3 regions of the Terribacillus sp. FSL K6-0262 genome follow, and region 1 is predicted to be linked to each of the others. Evidence: predicted binding sites of a transcription regulator. Region 1 holds the regulator's gene; each other region holds the start of a gene.

Evidence for each region. The regulator Rex, encoded in region 1, represses fermentation and respiration genes when NADH is low (regulators of the CRP and FNR family bind a similar motif). The targets are predictions, from matches to a motif close to TTGTGAAATATTTCACAA.
Region 2: a site for Rex is predicted at 2,399-2,416, ahead of MHI54_RS02515 (cytochrome ubiquinol oxidase subunit I). Genes of this name have one in related genera too.
Region 3: a site for Rex is predicted at 3,144-3,161, ahead of qoxA (cytochrome aa3 quinol oxidase subunit II). Genes of this name have one in related genera too.

The regions. Positions count from the first base shown of each region.
Region 1 is NZ_CP150277.1:1,139,572-1,144,440, reverse strand. Features, by position in the region: gene MHI54_RS05820 (ABC-F family ATP-binding cassette domain-containing protein) at 109-2,064, opposite strand; gene MHI54_RS05815 (redox-sensing transcriptional repressor Rex) at 2,517-3,143, shown strand; gene MHI54_RS05810 (phosphate ABC transporter ATP-binding protein) at 3,273-3,998, shown strand; gene fetB (iron export ABC transporter permease subunit FetB) at 3,995-4,747, shown strand; gene MHI54_RS05800 (hypothetical protein) at 4,787-4,869, opposite strand, start outside.
Region 2 is NZ_CP150277.1:496,584-501,452, forward strand. Features, by position in the region: gene cydB (cytochrome d ubiquinol oxidase subunit II) at 1-916, opposite strand, end outside; gene MHI54_RS02515 (cytochrome ubiquinol oxidase subunit I) at 903-2,303, opposite strand; gene MHI54_RS02520 (YfmQ family protein) at 2,740-3,147, opposite strand; gene MHI54_RS02525 (MarR family transcriptional regulator) at 3,324-3,761, opposite strand; gene MHI54_RS02530 (CidA/LrgA family protein) at 3,934-4,320, shown strand; gene MHI54_RS02535 (LrgB family protein) at 4,308-4,869, shown strand, end outside.
Region 3 is NZ_CP150277.1:2,667,419-2,672,287, reverse strand. Features, by position in the region: gene qoxC (cytochrome aa3 quinol oxidase subunit III) at 1-42, opposite strand, end outside; gene qoxB (cytochrome aa3 quinol oxidase subunit I) at 59-2,008, opposite strand; gene qoxA (cytochrome aa3 quinol oxidase subunit II) at 2,029-3,051, opposite strand; gene MHI54_RS13605 (GNAT family N-acetyltransferase) at 3,413-3,973, opposite strand; gene MHI54_RS13600 (MFS transporter) at 4,038-4,869, opposite strand, start outside.

The sequences.
Region 1 (4,869 bases):
TTAGTATCAGGTATAGAAGTGGATAAAACAGCACGAAATAGCTGTGGATATTGTGTATAATGTGTATAAGTTTGTGTATATCCCATTAAATCAACGATGTAAACCTATTCAGTCCTGTGCATAACTTTCGTGCTCTTCGCTTAGTGTTTCCCATTCTTCCATCACTTCCATTAAAGTCGCCTGCAGCTGCTCATTCTTCTCGGTGATCTCCTGTGCTTTCTGATAATCCTGGAAGATTTCCGGATCTGTGAGCAATGTCTCATTGCTTTCGATCTCTGTCTCCAATTCGGCGATCTTTTCTTCCAGCTCGGCAATGCGTCTTTCGCGTTTCCGGATTTCCCGCTTGAGTGCCTTGTCCTGGTGATAAGTGGATTTATTCTCCTGTCTGGCAGATGACTGCTTCGTTTCTGCAGCAGATGCCTCCAATTCCGCAATTTCCTGCTGCTCCTGCTTCTTCTCAAGGAAATAATCATAGTTGCCTAGGTAGGAAACTATCTGTTTGTCTGCAAGTTCCAGCACCTGTGTGGCAATTTTGTTCATAAAGTATCGGTCATGGGAGACAAAGAGGATGGTGCCAGGGTAATCAGCCAATGCACTCTCCAATACTTCCTTGCTATCCAGATCCAAGTGGTTGGTAGGTTCATCCATGATTAACAGATTCGATTTCTGCATCATGAGCTTGGCCAGTGCGAGGCGGGCTTTTTCCCCACCGCTCAATGTATTGACCACTTTCAGGACGTCATCGCCAGTGAATAGGAAATTACCGAGGATGGTCCGGATATCCTTTTCGTCCATAAGCGGATATTCATCCCAAAGCTCAGCCAGAACGGTCTTGGAAGAATGGAGTTCAGTCTGTTCCTGATCATAATATCCGATGCTGACGCCGGTACCCAGCTCTACTTGTCCGGATTTAGCGGGAAGCTTTCCGATGATTGTCTTGAGCAATGTCGTTTTACCAGTTCCGTTCGGACCAGTAAGGGCAATGCGATCCTGACGGTTCATATGGAAGGTGACATGCTCGAAGACAGGGGAGGCACTCTCCGGGTATTGATAAGCCAAGTCCTTCACTTTCAATACATCATTCCCGCTGCGTCTATCGATATCGAATGTGAGTCTTGCAGATGATGCATCCTGGAGCGGACGATCGATTCGTTCCATTTTTTCCAGTTGCTTGCGTCTGCTTTGAGCCCGTTTGGTGGTTGTAGCACGGGCAATATTCTTTTGGACGAATTCCTCCATCTTTTTGATTTCGGCCTGCTGCTTTTCGTATTGCTTCATTTCCCGTTCAAAATTGGCAGCTTTCTGTTCCAGATAGCTGCTGTAATTTCCTTTATAACGGACAGAGTGATTATGGGCTATCTCAATGACGGTATTGACTGTTTTGTCGAGGAAATAACGGTCGTGCGATACGACTACGACAGCTCCCTGATAGCTGCTCAAATAACCTTCCAGCCAGTCCAGCGTGGAAATGTCCAGATGGTTGGTCGGCTCATCCAGTATCAATACATCCGGTTTTTGAAGCAGCAGCTTCCCTAAGGCAAGCCGGGTTTTCTGTCCGCCGCTCAAGGAACCGATAGGGGTGGACAGATCTTTATCGCCGAAATTAAGCCCGTTCAATACGGAGCGGATATCCGCTTCATATTGATAGCCTCCATTCAGGCGGAAAGCCTGCTGTTTTGTATCATAATTCGTCAATAGCTGCTGGTAAGCCGCTTCATCGGAAATAAGATCGGGGTCGCCCATCTTTGCTTCCAGACGGCGTAATTCTTCTTCCTGCTGGATCAAATCAGCAAAGACGGTCTTCATTTCCTCCAAGATGCTCTTTTCGGACTCCAAGCCTGTATGCTGTTCCAAATAACCTAGGGTAGCATCTTTTGACAGGAATACATTCCCCTCGTCAGAACTCAACTCCCCTGCCAGGATCTTCAGCAATGTCGATTTACCGGCACCGTTGCGACCGACGATGGCCAAACGATCCTGTGTTTGTACTTCCAGCTTTATATTTGATAAAATGACATCTGCGCCAAATAGTTTTGTAATATTGTTCGCTTGCAATAAAATCATCTTGTTCACCTCATACTATCAGTGTATCCTATGTGACAAAACAGTAGCAAGCGCCGAATTCCTGCGCGTATACGCTTTCATGCGGATGGACATCGTGAATGGATTTGTTAAAATGGAGACAAGATGCCCCAATCTCATCTTCTTTGTGAATCTGTACAAGACTTTCCTTCTCTTATCTGTTAGAATAAGGTGTTAACTATAATCGTACTTTGTGAAAGTATCATATCGTAACAATTCAAGGACGAAGCCGCAGGCAGCATCTGTAACTCCTTGCAGATGCCGGAAGGGAACCTGTCTGCAACCCATCATACCGTCTACTCGGAATGGGGCTGGTCATATTCAGAAAAGGTAACAGAACCATGCTGTTCTAGTCCGAGAGGCCTTTTTGACCAGCTGCATGGCTGCACGAAGTTCGCTTTTGGAAGCTGCAGGCTTTAGGAGGAAAAATGAGCATGTATATGGATCAAAATAAAATACCAAAAGCTACGGCAAAGCGGCTGCCCCTTTATTATCGGTTCCTTAACAGCCTGCATCTGCAAGGCAAAACAAGGGTTTCCTCGAAGGAACTCAGTGAATCGGTGAAAGTCGACTCGGCCACAATCCGCCGTGACTTTTCCTATTTCGGAGCACTTGGCAAAAAGGGCTATGGCTATAATGTAGAGTACTTGCTGAACTTCTTCCGGAAGACACTGGATCAAGACGAGATCACGAAAGTGGCACTTATCGGGGTCGGTAATCTTGGTACAGCATTCCTGCATTATAATTTCACGAAAAATAACAATACAAAAATCGAAATGGCATTCGATACCGATCCCGGAAAAGTGGATCATAATATCGGCGGGGTCCCCGTCTACCATATCGATGACTTAGAGAAATATATCGGCAATGTAAGCGCAGCTATCCTGACGGTGCCGGCGCATGCTGCCCAAGCAATCACGGACCGCCTTGTCGAATGCGGTATTGCCGGAATCCTGAATTTTACCCCTGCGCGTATCGCAGTGCCCAGCAATATCCGTGTGCATCATATCGATCTGGCAATCGAATTGCAGTCATTGGTTTATTTTTTGAAGCACTATTAATTCCAATTCCCGCACCTCTCAAGCAGAGGTGTTTTTTCTTACATAAATTCACTGATGATCATACTTCCTTAATGCGTTTTACTCGGTTAGACTGGGGAAAGGTATCAGGAAAAGAAGGGACGTAAAAGAATGTGCCAGCAAGCCGCCATCACTTTACAGAAAGTGACGTATGAAATAAATAAGCATGAAATCATCCGCAATGTAACGGGCAGCTTCACCAAAGGCAGGATTACAGCAGTCATTGGCCCCTCAGGTGCTGGAAAGACATCACTTTTTCGGTTATGCAATGGTATGCTGTCACCAACAAGCGGGAGCATCCTGATCGATGGAAAGGATATTGCACAGTATGATCCGGTTGCCCTGCGCCGTCATGTGGGCGTCGTCCTCCAGCAGGCAATCATGCTTGAGGGCAGTGTCCGGGATAATTTGGAATTGCCGCTGCAGTTAGCTGGAAAGGGGCTGTCAAATGACAGGGCAGAACAAATCACCAGGTTAGTGGGACTGGAGCGGGATATATTGGATCAAAACAGCAGGGATTTGTCAGGCGGGCAAAAGCAAAAGGTCTCCATCGCCCGGACATTGCTGAACAAGCCGGAAATCCTGCTGCTGGATGAGATCACATCTTCTTTGGACCGAGTTTCCAAGCAGGATATCGAGAATCTCATTAAACGGATCAATAAAGAGCATGGAACCACTGTCATCTGGATCACGCATAGCCTTCAGCAGGCACAGTCGGTGGCCGATGAAGTCTGGGTCATGATGGATGGGGGAATTGCCGAAGCGGGGGCCATTGAATTATTGGATGATCCGGGGAATGAAGCTGTCAGAAGCTTTGTCATGGAGGCGGAAAAATGACTGTACAAGCCATGTTGCTTACTTTGATATTTGTCCTGATCCCGCTTGCTCTGTCCAAGACATTGCGGCTGGGACTTGAAAAGGATACACTCGTTGCCACCATTCGTTCCATCATCCAGCTGTTTGCAGTCGGATATGTATTGCAGTTCATCTTCGATTCGGAAAATATCATGTATATCCTCCTGATGGTGGCACTGATGATCGGTGCAGCAACACAAAACGCCAGGAAAAAAGGGGCATCCATCAGAGGCATCACCTGGAAGCTGGTGCTTACCTTCATTGTTATTGAAATACTGACACAAGGGATATTATTGGGGCTGCGGATCACACCGCCGACTGCGCAATATATCATTCCGTTAAGCGGGATGGTGATAGGGAACTCGATGGTGCTGGGCATTTTGTTCCTGAATCGCTTCACTGCGGAAGTGGCATCCAGAAAAGAGGAGATGGAGCTCATTTTATCACTGGGCGGTACACCGAAACAAGCGATCCAGCAATCATTGCTTGCGTCAATCAAGGCAAGCACGATCCCCACCATCGAGAGCCAAAAAACGATAGGTCTTGTTCAGCTGCCTGGTATGATGAGCGGGCAGATCATTGCCGGAGCCGATCCGCTCCAGGCAGTCATGTTCCAGCTGCTCATTCTGTTTCTTTTGCTGACAACTGCAATCGTGACAAGTATCATGCTGGGCTTTTTATCTTATCCGACGAGGTTCAATGAGCGGATGCAAATTATCGAGAATAGATAACCAATGATAAAAAATGCCGCCCCTTGGTTGGGCGGCTTTCTATTTTACAGGGAAAGGTTCCAAATCGCTATCGATTATAGCGGCATCATAGACGAAGCTGACGGTCCCTGCCTGCTGCCAAA
Region 2 (4,869 bases), 640 kb from region 1:
AACTCATGACCTTAAGAGAATAGTCTGCTGAAGAAGCTGTCTTCACAGTCAAACTATAAGCTTCATTTAACGAACTAATCATCACCCGCGGGAACAATCCGATAAATACGGAAGCAATCAGCAGGATCATGATCAAACCTGACATTAGGAATGCCCAGCCATCACGTTTACGTGTGATGAAGTAGGCTGATGCGATATAAACTATAACACCCACCACAAATAAATATTTTAAAATATTGCTATGGACACTGAACATATCTGTTTTAAAAGATGTCATCCCAAGAAATGCAATCAGCAAGATTGCGTTAATTGGCAGCAATATCTTTGCAATACGGCGGCAACGCTCTCGCAAATTATCCACCAACCTTAGTGTACCGAAGATAAGTCCATGCCATAAACAAAGCATTGTAAGTGTTACGCCACCCAGAACTGTATAGAGATTAATAATATCAGTTACATTTGCATGAACTGTCATATTCTCATCAATCGGCAATCCTTGTATTAAGGCAGTGAACATAATACCAAATGTAAGCGGAGGAATGATGCTACCAAATAAAATTACCCAATCCCATATTTTACGCCAAGTTGGATGCGCCACTTTTCCTCGAAATTCAAAAGCAACCCCACGCCCAATCAAACCAAATAGGATGAAGGCAAAACAGAGATAGAATCCGCTTAGCATGGACGCATACCAGTTAGGGAAAGCAGCAAACATCGCACCAATCGCTGTGATGAGCCATACTTCGTTGGCATCCCAGTATGGTCCGATTGAATTGATAAACGCTCGTTTTTCTAAGTCATCTTTGGCAACAAACTTACTTGCAATCCCGACACCGAAGTCGAAACCTTCCAAGAAGAAAAAGCCAACGAAAAGAACAGCAACGAGAATGAACCAAAATTCATTAAGAGAAAGCATGTTGACCCTCCTTCGTGTATGGATCTGCTATCGGATCTGTCTTCTCGATATCATGATTTGGACCTTTTTTAATTTCACGGACAAATAGTGTAATCATGACCGCAAATAGAATGACATACAAAACACAGAAGGTAATGAGGGAAAATAAAACTTCTCCAGCACTAACACCCGCGCTAACCGCATCTTCTGTTTTCATATATCCAAACACAACCCATGGCTGACGCCCAATTTCAGTCATAATCCATCCAGCAGAGCTTCCGATGAATGGAAAGCTGATTGCAATAACCATCAATCTTAAATACCATTTGCTAGTAGTAAGTTTTTTTCTGGCATACAAGTACGCACCCCAGATTGTAAGAACAGCAATTGCACCGCCAAGTGCACACATGACACGGAAACTCCAGAATGCAGTTTTAACTGGCGGGATGTAATTACCTGGCCCGTAAAGATCTTCATAACGTTGCTGCAGGGTATTCATGCCTTCAACTGAACCTTTAAACTCTCCATAGGACAAGAAACTTAGAGCATATGGTATTTTAAGCTCACCTGTATTCTCCTTGGCTTCGGTATTAATATTAGCAATCACAGTCCATGGAGCCGGATCAGCACTGTCTTCCCAAAGCCCTTCACTAGCAGCCATTTTCATTGGCTGCGTTTCAACTAAGTACAGCGCCTGCTCGTGACCGGACAATGCTATACCAATACCACTGATTAAACCAACTACGATTGCAACTTTAAACGATTCTTTATAAAACTCCACGTGCCTCTTACCTAACAACGCAATGGCACTAATACCAGTAATAAACAATGCTCCTGTTGCAAAGGAGCCAAAAACTGTATGCGGGAACTCAACCCATAGCTGACCATTTGATACAATTGCAAAGAAATCACTCATCTCAAGTCTGCCATGTTGCAGTACTGCACCTACTGGATGCTGCATGAATGAGTTTGCAGCTAGGATGAAGAATGCAGAGAAGATTGTACCTAGGGAAACCATCCAGATACACCACACGTGCACCCATTTCGGCAGACGATCCCAGCCGAAAATCCACAAACCAAGGAAAGTAGATTCCATGAAGAATGCTAACAATGCCTCTATAGCTAGCGGTGCTCCGAAGACATCCCCTACGAAACGGGAATATTCGGACCAGTTCATTCCGAACTGGAATTCTTGTAGGATACCGGTTACGACACCCACTGCAAAGTTAATAAGGAATAAGTGTCCCCAGAACTTCGCCATTTTTTTGTATTTGTCTTGTTTCCTGACAACATACAATGTTTCCATGATTGCAATAATTAATGCCAATCCTATACTTAGTGGAACGAATAGGAAATGGAACAATGTTGTTGAAGCAAATTGGATTCGTGAAAGTTCTACTACATCCATTTTGCCGCCTTCTTTCTCTACTAGATTTTTCTGGAAACCATGTGATATACATCACAATGTCCTGTTATAGTATACTCCCGCTTATCTGTATCGGAATGTGAAATGTTGAACAAATTGTGGCGTAATAGTCACAGCTTTGTTAACAAACAAAAATAATTATTAAGAGAGGAATTTTTAAAGATATTACTTCTTCAAATAGATAATCTTAGAAATTTAATAAATAAGGAAGAACTAACTAAAAATTTTATTAATCATACATCGTTATCAATTAGTATTTTATTGTAAGATAAAATACCATATACAGGAAACGCAACTATATTAATGTTTACAATGGCTGTTAATTATAATGATATTCGTAAAAAAACTAAAAGCCTATTGCCAAATAACTCTTTGGCAATAGGCTTTTATATCATGATACACATGTTATATTTTTTTACTAACTTGCTATCTCTAGTAATTGAGCAGACCGTATACTGTAGGCAATTTCTTTCTTACCTTGTTTCTTGTACACATTAATATAATCTGAAGATACGTACAGGCTGTATTCGGTAAACCTTTTTCCTTCAGTTACGGAAATAACCAAGGGCTCTCCATTTTTCTCAGGTGCAAAATAATACTTCTCAAGGTAATTAGCATCATTAAAATATTGTATAATTTCATCTTTTCTTCCGCCAATAAATTGTACATCACCATATTTCACTTTACAGTTCTCCGGTGTTATTTGAGGATGTATCTTATATTTATTTAAAATTTTCTCTACGACTGAACTAGGTAGGGAAGCTGGAATAATCTTTATTAAACTAAACACAATTAATATTGCTATAAAAACCCATGTCACTTTCATCTACTCCTATTTTTAATATTATTTAAAGTTCTATTCTAAGATAATAACCAACTTAGAATAGAACTTTATCTTCTCACTGCTATTATGTTAGTTATGATAAAAGGTTATGTCAACTACTTCTAAATGTAGTATATGGCTGTATTATGAACATTTTTAAAAACTAGACGCTATTCTAGTCATTCAGCAAGAATTTCGTTCATCCTGATTAAAAGGTCCCCGAATATATCAATTTCCTCATCTGACCAACTCTTTAACATTTCTTGATATCGACTACTCCGCTTCTTTTTGTCTTCCGTTAATTTTGTTATTCCTAAATCTGTGATATGAAATAAGCTACCTCTCTTGTCATTCGGATCCTGTAATCGACTAATTAAGCCCTTAGCTTCCGCGGAAGTAGCTTGACGCGATAAGGTTGAAGTATCCAACTTGAAGAATTCCGCCAAATCCTTCAAACGTGCCGGGCCACGTGCCTCAAGTTCTCTGAGCAGAAGATATATGGCTCGGTCCAAGTCTCCTATCTTACTGCCCGAGCTATCTTTATATACAGCTCTTCTGACTAATGTGGTCATTTCATACTCAATACGCTCAATTTTGTTACTTTCTTTGAATGGCATTTCTGGTTCTCCTCCTCTTGACAAGATTGACAGATTAACTTTTCGTTGTATAATACAAGTATATAGTTGTACTATACAACAAAATATTCAAATAATAAAGCGTTTTCCTATTTAGTTTTGAGAGGGGGAAGGCTGTTTTTCTTTGTAAATAAGAGGACGGCTTCATTTATTTATGATAGCAATACGTATTATTTTGCAAATTACTATATTATCTGTTTTTTCTATTCTAGGAACTGTACTACACAGTTTGCTTCATATCCCACTTCCCGGAAGTATCATTGGGTTGATTCTATTGCTATTTTGTTTGTCCTACAAAATAGTTCCAGTCAGCATCATCAGTGATGGAGCGGGATTCTTGTTAGCAATCTTTCCATTATTATTTATACCTGCAATGGTTGGTGTAATGGACTATCCATCCTTTTTCTCCATCCATGGAGCTATCCTTACAATAGTGGTAGTGTTGAGCAACATCATAACTATCATTTCAGCTGGAATAGTAAGCCAGTTCATGGAAAACAAAATCAATAAAGGGAAGAAGAGAGAATCATGCACCAAATAGTCTTCGCAATCAGTATAGTTTTTGTTACAGTCGTTATTTATTACATGTGTGTTAAATTATATAAGCGGTATCCCTACCCATTCTTCATCCCGGTCATTACAACTTCTGTAGCTTTAATCATTCTGCTAGTTTCTTGTAATATGTCCTATGATGATTATATGATTGGGGGGAAATGGATCAATGCCTTGCTTGGTCCAGGTGTGGTAGCACTAGCTTATCCTCTCTATAATAATCGGAAGGTTCTTGTGCAAAATATAGCTCCTATCTTAACCGGAGTTTGTATCGGGTCTCTACTCGGAATGACTAGTGGTATTTTATTTGTCGAAATGCTTGGCGGTAATCATGATCTAGTTCTTTCGGTAATACCTAAATCAATTACGACCCCTGTCGCACTGCAGCTAACGGATACATTAGGAGGCATACCATCTATGACGGCAATCTTCGTGATGATTGCAGGTATATCTGGAGTTGTCCTTGGTCCGTTGATCCTCAAATTGGTACGCATCTCTAGCTATGTAGGAAAAGGAATTGCACTGGGCAGTGCTTCAC
Region 3 (4,869 bases), 1.5 Mb from region 1:
TTCCAATGGAGCGTTGGGGTTCACATTGTGATCATGTGCCATTTCTTCACAACCTCCTTTATTTATTCGCTTTCGCTTCTGTTTCTTTTATTTCTTCCACGCTGATATAGTAGCCGTCATTGTAATCGAATGAACGGACGATCATTGTGATGAAGATACCGATGGCACCTACGATTCCAACCCAGTACCATTGGAATGTAAGCCCGAAAGCTGCAATCCCCATCAATACTGACATGATTGCTGGAATGGAAGAGTTGCTTGGCATATGAATCGGCTTATAATCCGTGTTCTTCTGTCGATCAAGGCCTTTTTCTTTCATATCCCAGTATGGATCGAGACCTGTCACTTCAGGAAGGACTGCAAAGTTGTAATGCGGCGGGATCGATGAACTTGTCGCCCATTCCAAGTTACGTCCAAGACCCCAAGCATCGCCAGTCTTCTCTCTTGGTGCATGTCTCCAGCTATAGTAGATGTTGTACACGAAGATGATGAATGCAAGACCCATCATGAACGCACCGATTGTCGAAATCATGTTCAATCCTGTCCAGCCATCTTCCGGTGTATACGTGGAAATACGTCTTGGCATACCGTCCAACCCTAGGAAATACTGCGGGAAGAAACATACGTTGAAGCCAATGACGAAAATCCAGAATGCCCATTTACCGATTTTTTCGTTCAATTTATGTCCGAACATCTTCGGATACCAGAAAATCAAACCTGCAAAACAAGCAAATACTGTACCAGAAATCAGCACATAGTGGAAGTGCGATACCAGGAAGTACGTATTGTGATACTGATAGTCAGCTGCTGCCATCGCGAGCATGACCCCTGTCACCCCACCGATAACGAAGTTCGGGATGAAGGCAAGGGACCAGAGCATCGGTGTGGTAAAGCTGATACGGCCCCGATACATCGTGAAGAGCCAGTTGAATATCTTAACCCCGGTCGGGATCGAGATAGCCATCGTCGTAATAGAGAAGAAACTGTTCGCTTCTGCGCTATTACCCATCGTGAAGAAGTGGTGAACCCATACAAGGAAGCTCAGCACGGAAATCGTCACAATCGATACAACCATCGCTTTATAGGCGAATAGCTGTTTCCTTGCAAATGTCGAGATGATCTCAGAGAAAATCCCGAAAGCAGGAAGAATAACGATATATACTTCAGGGTGACCCCATACCCAGAATAGGTTGACCCAAAGCATCGGGTTACCATCACCTTGCAAGGTGAAGAGTACGGAACCGAATAGACGGTCGAATGTCTGCATAGCAAGTGCGACTGTAAGCACTGGAAATGCGAAGATGATGATCAGCATTGTGATCAAAGTCGTCCATGTGAACATGGACATTTTCATCAATGTCATACCTTTCGTACGCATCTTCAAGATGGTGACGAAGAAGTTGATACCTGTCATCAATGTACCGATACCGGCAATCTGGATACCTAGCACGTAGTAGTTCTGTCCAGGACCCGGGCTGAATTCATTCGTCGCAAGCGGCGTATATCCAGTCCATCCGGCATCCGGCGAACCACCGATGATGAAGGAAATGTTGAATAGAGCCATACCGACAAAGAATGTCCAGAAGCTCAAGTTGTTCAAATAAGGGAATGCAACGTCACGCGCACCGATTTGCAACGGTACGATATAGTTGATCAAACCGATCAGGAATGGCATCGCCATGAAGAGAATCATGATGACACCGTGTGTCGAGAATACCTCATTATAATGCTGCGGATCCAGGAATTCCATCCCTGGTTTAGCAAGCTGCGTACGGATCATCAAACCATCGATACCGCCGCGGAAAAGCATTAAAAGGGCACTGAGGATATACATGATACCCAGTTTCTTATGGTCGACGGAAGTCAGCCATTCTTTCCATAGCCAACTCCATTTTTTAAAGTAAGTAAGGGCAGCTACAACGGCGATACCGCCGAGTAAGATGCTGATCTGTGCACCCAGGATCAATGGGTCGCCGGTAATGATAAACTCATTCCATTTTAAGTCCAAAACTCTTCCCCCTCTCTCTGTTACTCGTGACTCGCATGTGCATGTTCTTTGGAGTCCATGTCTTCATCCGAGTAGTCTACAGTATTGTCTTGCTGATAGTATGGAATTTCGTCTTCAGGCAAGATATGTTGAGATTTGTCTTTTGCATGCGGATTCTTCGGCTCATAGCCTAGGCGATCCCATGCTTCCAATGTGTATTCCGCATCTTTGGAATGGTCGATCCATTGCAAATGCGTACCATTGAATTCAGCTGTTCCGTCATATACACCAGGAATCAGAAGATTGTCATACTCGTATTGTGTCAGTTCCGGAGCGGAGTTTTGCACTTCTTCCACCCACTGATCGTAATCGGCTTCTTCCTCAGCGTAGACTTTGAATCGCTGTTCATTGAAGCCTTCTCCTGTGAAGTTGGCATTCCGTCCATTATAGACGCCTGCTTCATCGGCCTGCAGATATAGTGTCGTCTGCATGCCTGCCATGTTGTATTTCTGACCGCCCAGGCTCGGTATCCATAGAGCAGCCATGGAATCGGCGGAGGTCAGTTTGAATTCCACCGGACGGTGAATCGGGATGTGCAGATAGTTCACTGTTTCAATGTCTTCATCCGGATAGGAGAATACCCATTTCCAGTTGATGGATGTTGCGTGGATCACCAGCGGATCCTCATTCGCAGCTTCAGCCGTTTTCGGCTCAGGCGCGTCCTCTAATGAGTAGATCGTTCTGACGGTTGGGACAGCCAAGATGATGACGATGATGATCGGGATGATCGTCCAGATCGTCTCGAGCAGCGTGCTGCCGTGTAATTCAGGGCTGTACTTATCGTGATCCTTTCTTTCTCTGTACTTGACAAGGATGATCGTCAACAGTACGAATACAACCGCAACGATTGTAAGCATGAAGATGATTGATAGAATAATAAGGTCACTTTGCTGACTTGCCACTGGTCCTTTCGGATCGAGCACTTCCGGTGTTGAACATCCGGCGAGCATTAGCGGCAGGGCAAGGAACAACAGAAGACTCAAGGGTTTCAATTTTTTAAGCATGCGCCTGCTTCCCTTCCTTTCTTTACCTGAGTTCACGAATGTGTCATTTTCCCTCTGCATAAGAAAACGACCCCTTCGCTTTAATAGGGTTTTTGATAAGTATTTCACAATGAACCTTCCGCAATACCTAAAAGCTGCAGAAATTCAACTGGAAACACATAATCACACTGCCTGATCGGCAGTGTCTGACAACAATCCAGAAACTAGTGTAATACAAAGCAGCCAAAAAGACCAGACTTGCCCGGTAAGTAAACAGTTCATTTTACATTCTAACACCGGCAAAAAGAGAGAATACGAATAAGTAGTGAACAAAATTTGAACGTTTTATGTAATTTATGCTCATTTATTGGTAATCCATACGTTATCTGGTTTTGCTGTAATACACCGTATTGCGGACTGTCTTTCCATCGGCACGGAGGCTGTCGCAATGATGTATCCCCTCCAGCTTATACCCGAGCCGTTCCGGGACGGCCCGGCTTGCACTGTTTTCCTCATCGCAGAGTATCTGGATCCGCCGGACACCAAGCTCGGTAAAAGCATACTCCGTCTGCGCCCCTACGGCTTCGGTCATATAACCACGACCGGTGTGGCGTGTATCCATCCAATAGCCTATTTCAACTTTTGGAATATCCCAATCGATGGCATGAAAACCGCTGGACCCGATGAATTTTCCCGTATCCTTGTGAAAGATGAGCATACGCAAGTTCGTCCGATTGATCCAATCTGCAACCGACTGCCTGATATTTGCTTCGGTTTCCTCTGGTGCTGGCAATTCCTGTGCGAAAGCCATCCACCTTTTCAACTCCGGCAACGAGGCCTTGATCGCTTCATTGACAGCTTTCCCGTCACCGATTAGCGGCTGCCTGATGATAAGCCGTTCCGTTTCGATTATGGTCTTGAAATCTCTCAACACTGGATCCATGTCCTGCTCCCCCCTGCCCCGAATTTACTCTAGTATGCAGGAATATATCAGGACTTACAATAGTTTAAGCGGCTTCGGTTTCTTTTTTCCCTTCCCGAAAGCTGATGGCAGATAATAGTATGCCGATGATGGATATCCCGGCCCCGATGACGGTCAGCCATGTGAATCCGAGTCCTGCATCCAATACGATCCCGCCTATATAAGCTCCTCCGGCATTGGCTAGATTGAACGCGGAAACACTTGTGGCTGCTGCGATTGTCGGACCTTCAGCTGCTGCCATGACGATTTTCGACTGTAATAAAGGCGTCGTGCCGAATGCCCCTGCCCCGAACAGGCCGATGACCAAAACAGCTGCGACGGCATGTGGCGTTGCCAGCGGAAACAGCAATAGGATCACTGTCAGTATTGCAAACACATAGATAAGCGTCCTGGTCACATTCCCTCCAGCCAATTTGGGTGTGGAAAAATTACCGATCACACTGCCCATTCCGAAAAAGAACAGACTGATCATGATACCTATACCGCCAAAGCCGGTGACCGAACGCAGCAATGGTTCAATATACGTATAAGCAGTGAATACACCTGAATATCCAAAAATGATGATGGCTATCGTCAGCAGCACTTGCTTATGCTTGAACACACTAAGCTCCTGCTTGATGCGCGGGGTTTCTTCGGGCTTCGTATTCGGCGCACAAATGAGCAAGCCAATGAAACCTATGATCCCGAGCAATGCAATCAGCCAGAATACAAGGCGCCACTCAATGAGAGAACCAAGGTAGGCCCCGAATGGCACCCCGATCATGATGGCAATCGTCAGGCCTCCGTTGACTGCCGCGATTGCCTGGACCCGTTTGCGCGGCTCCACCAGCTCACTTGCCATGACGAATGCCAATGCA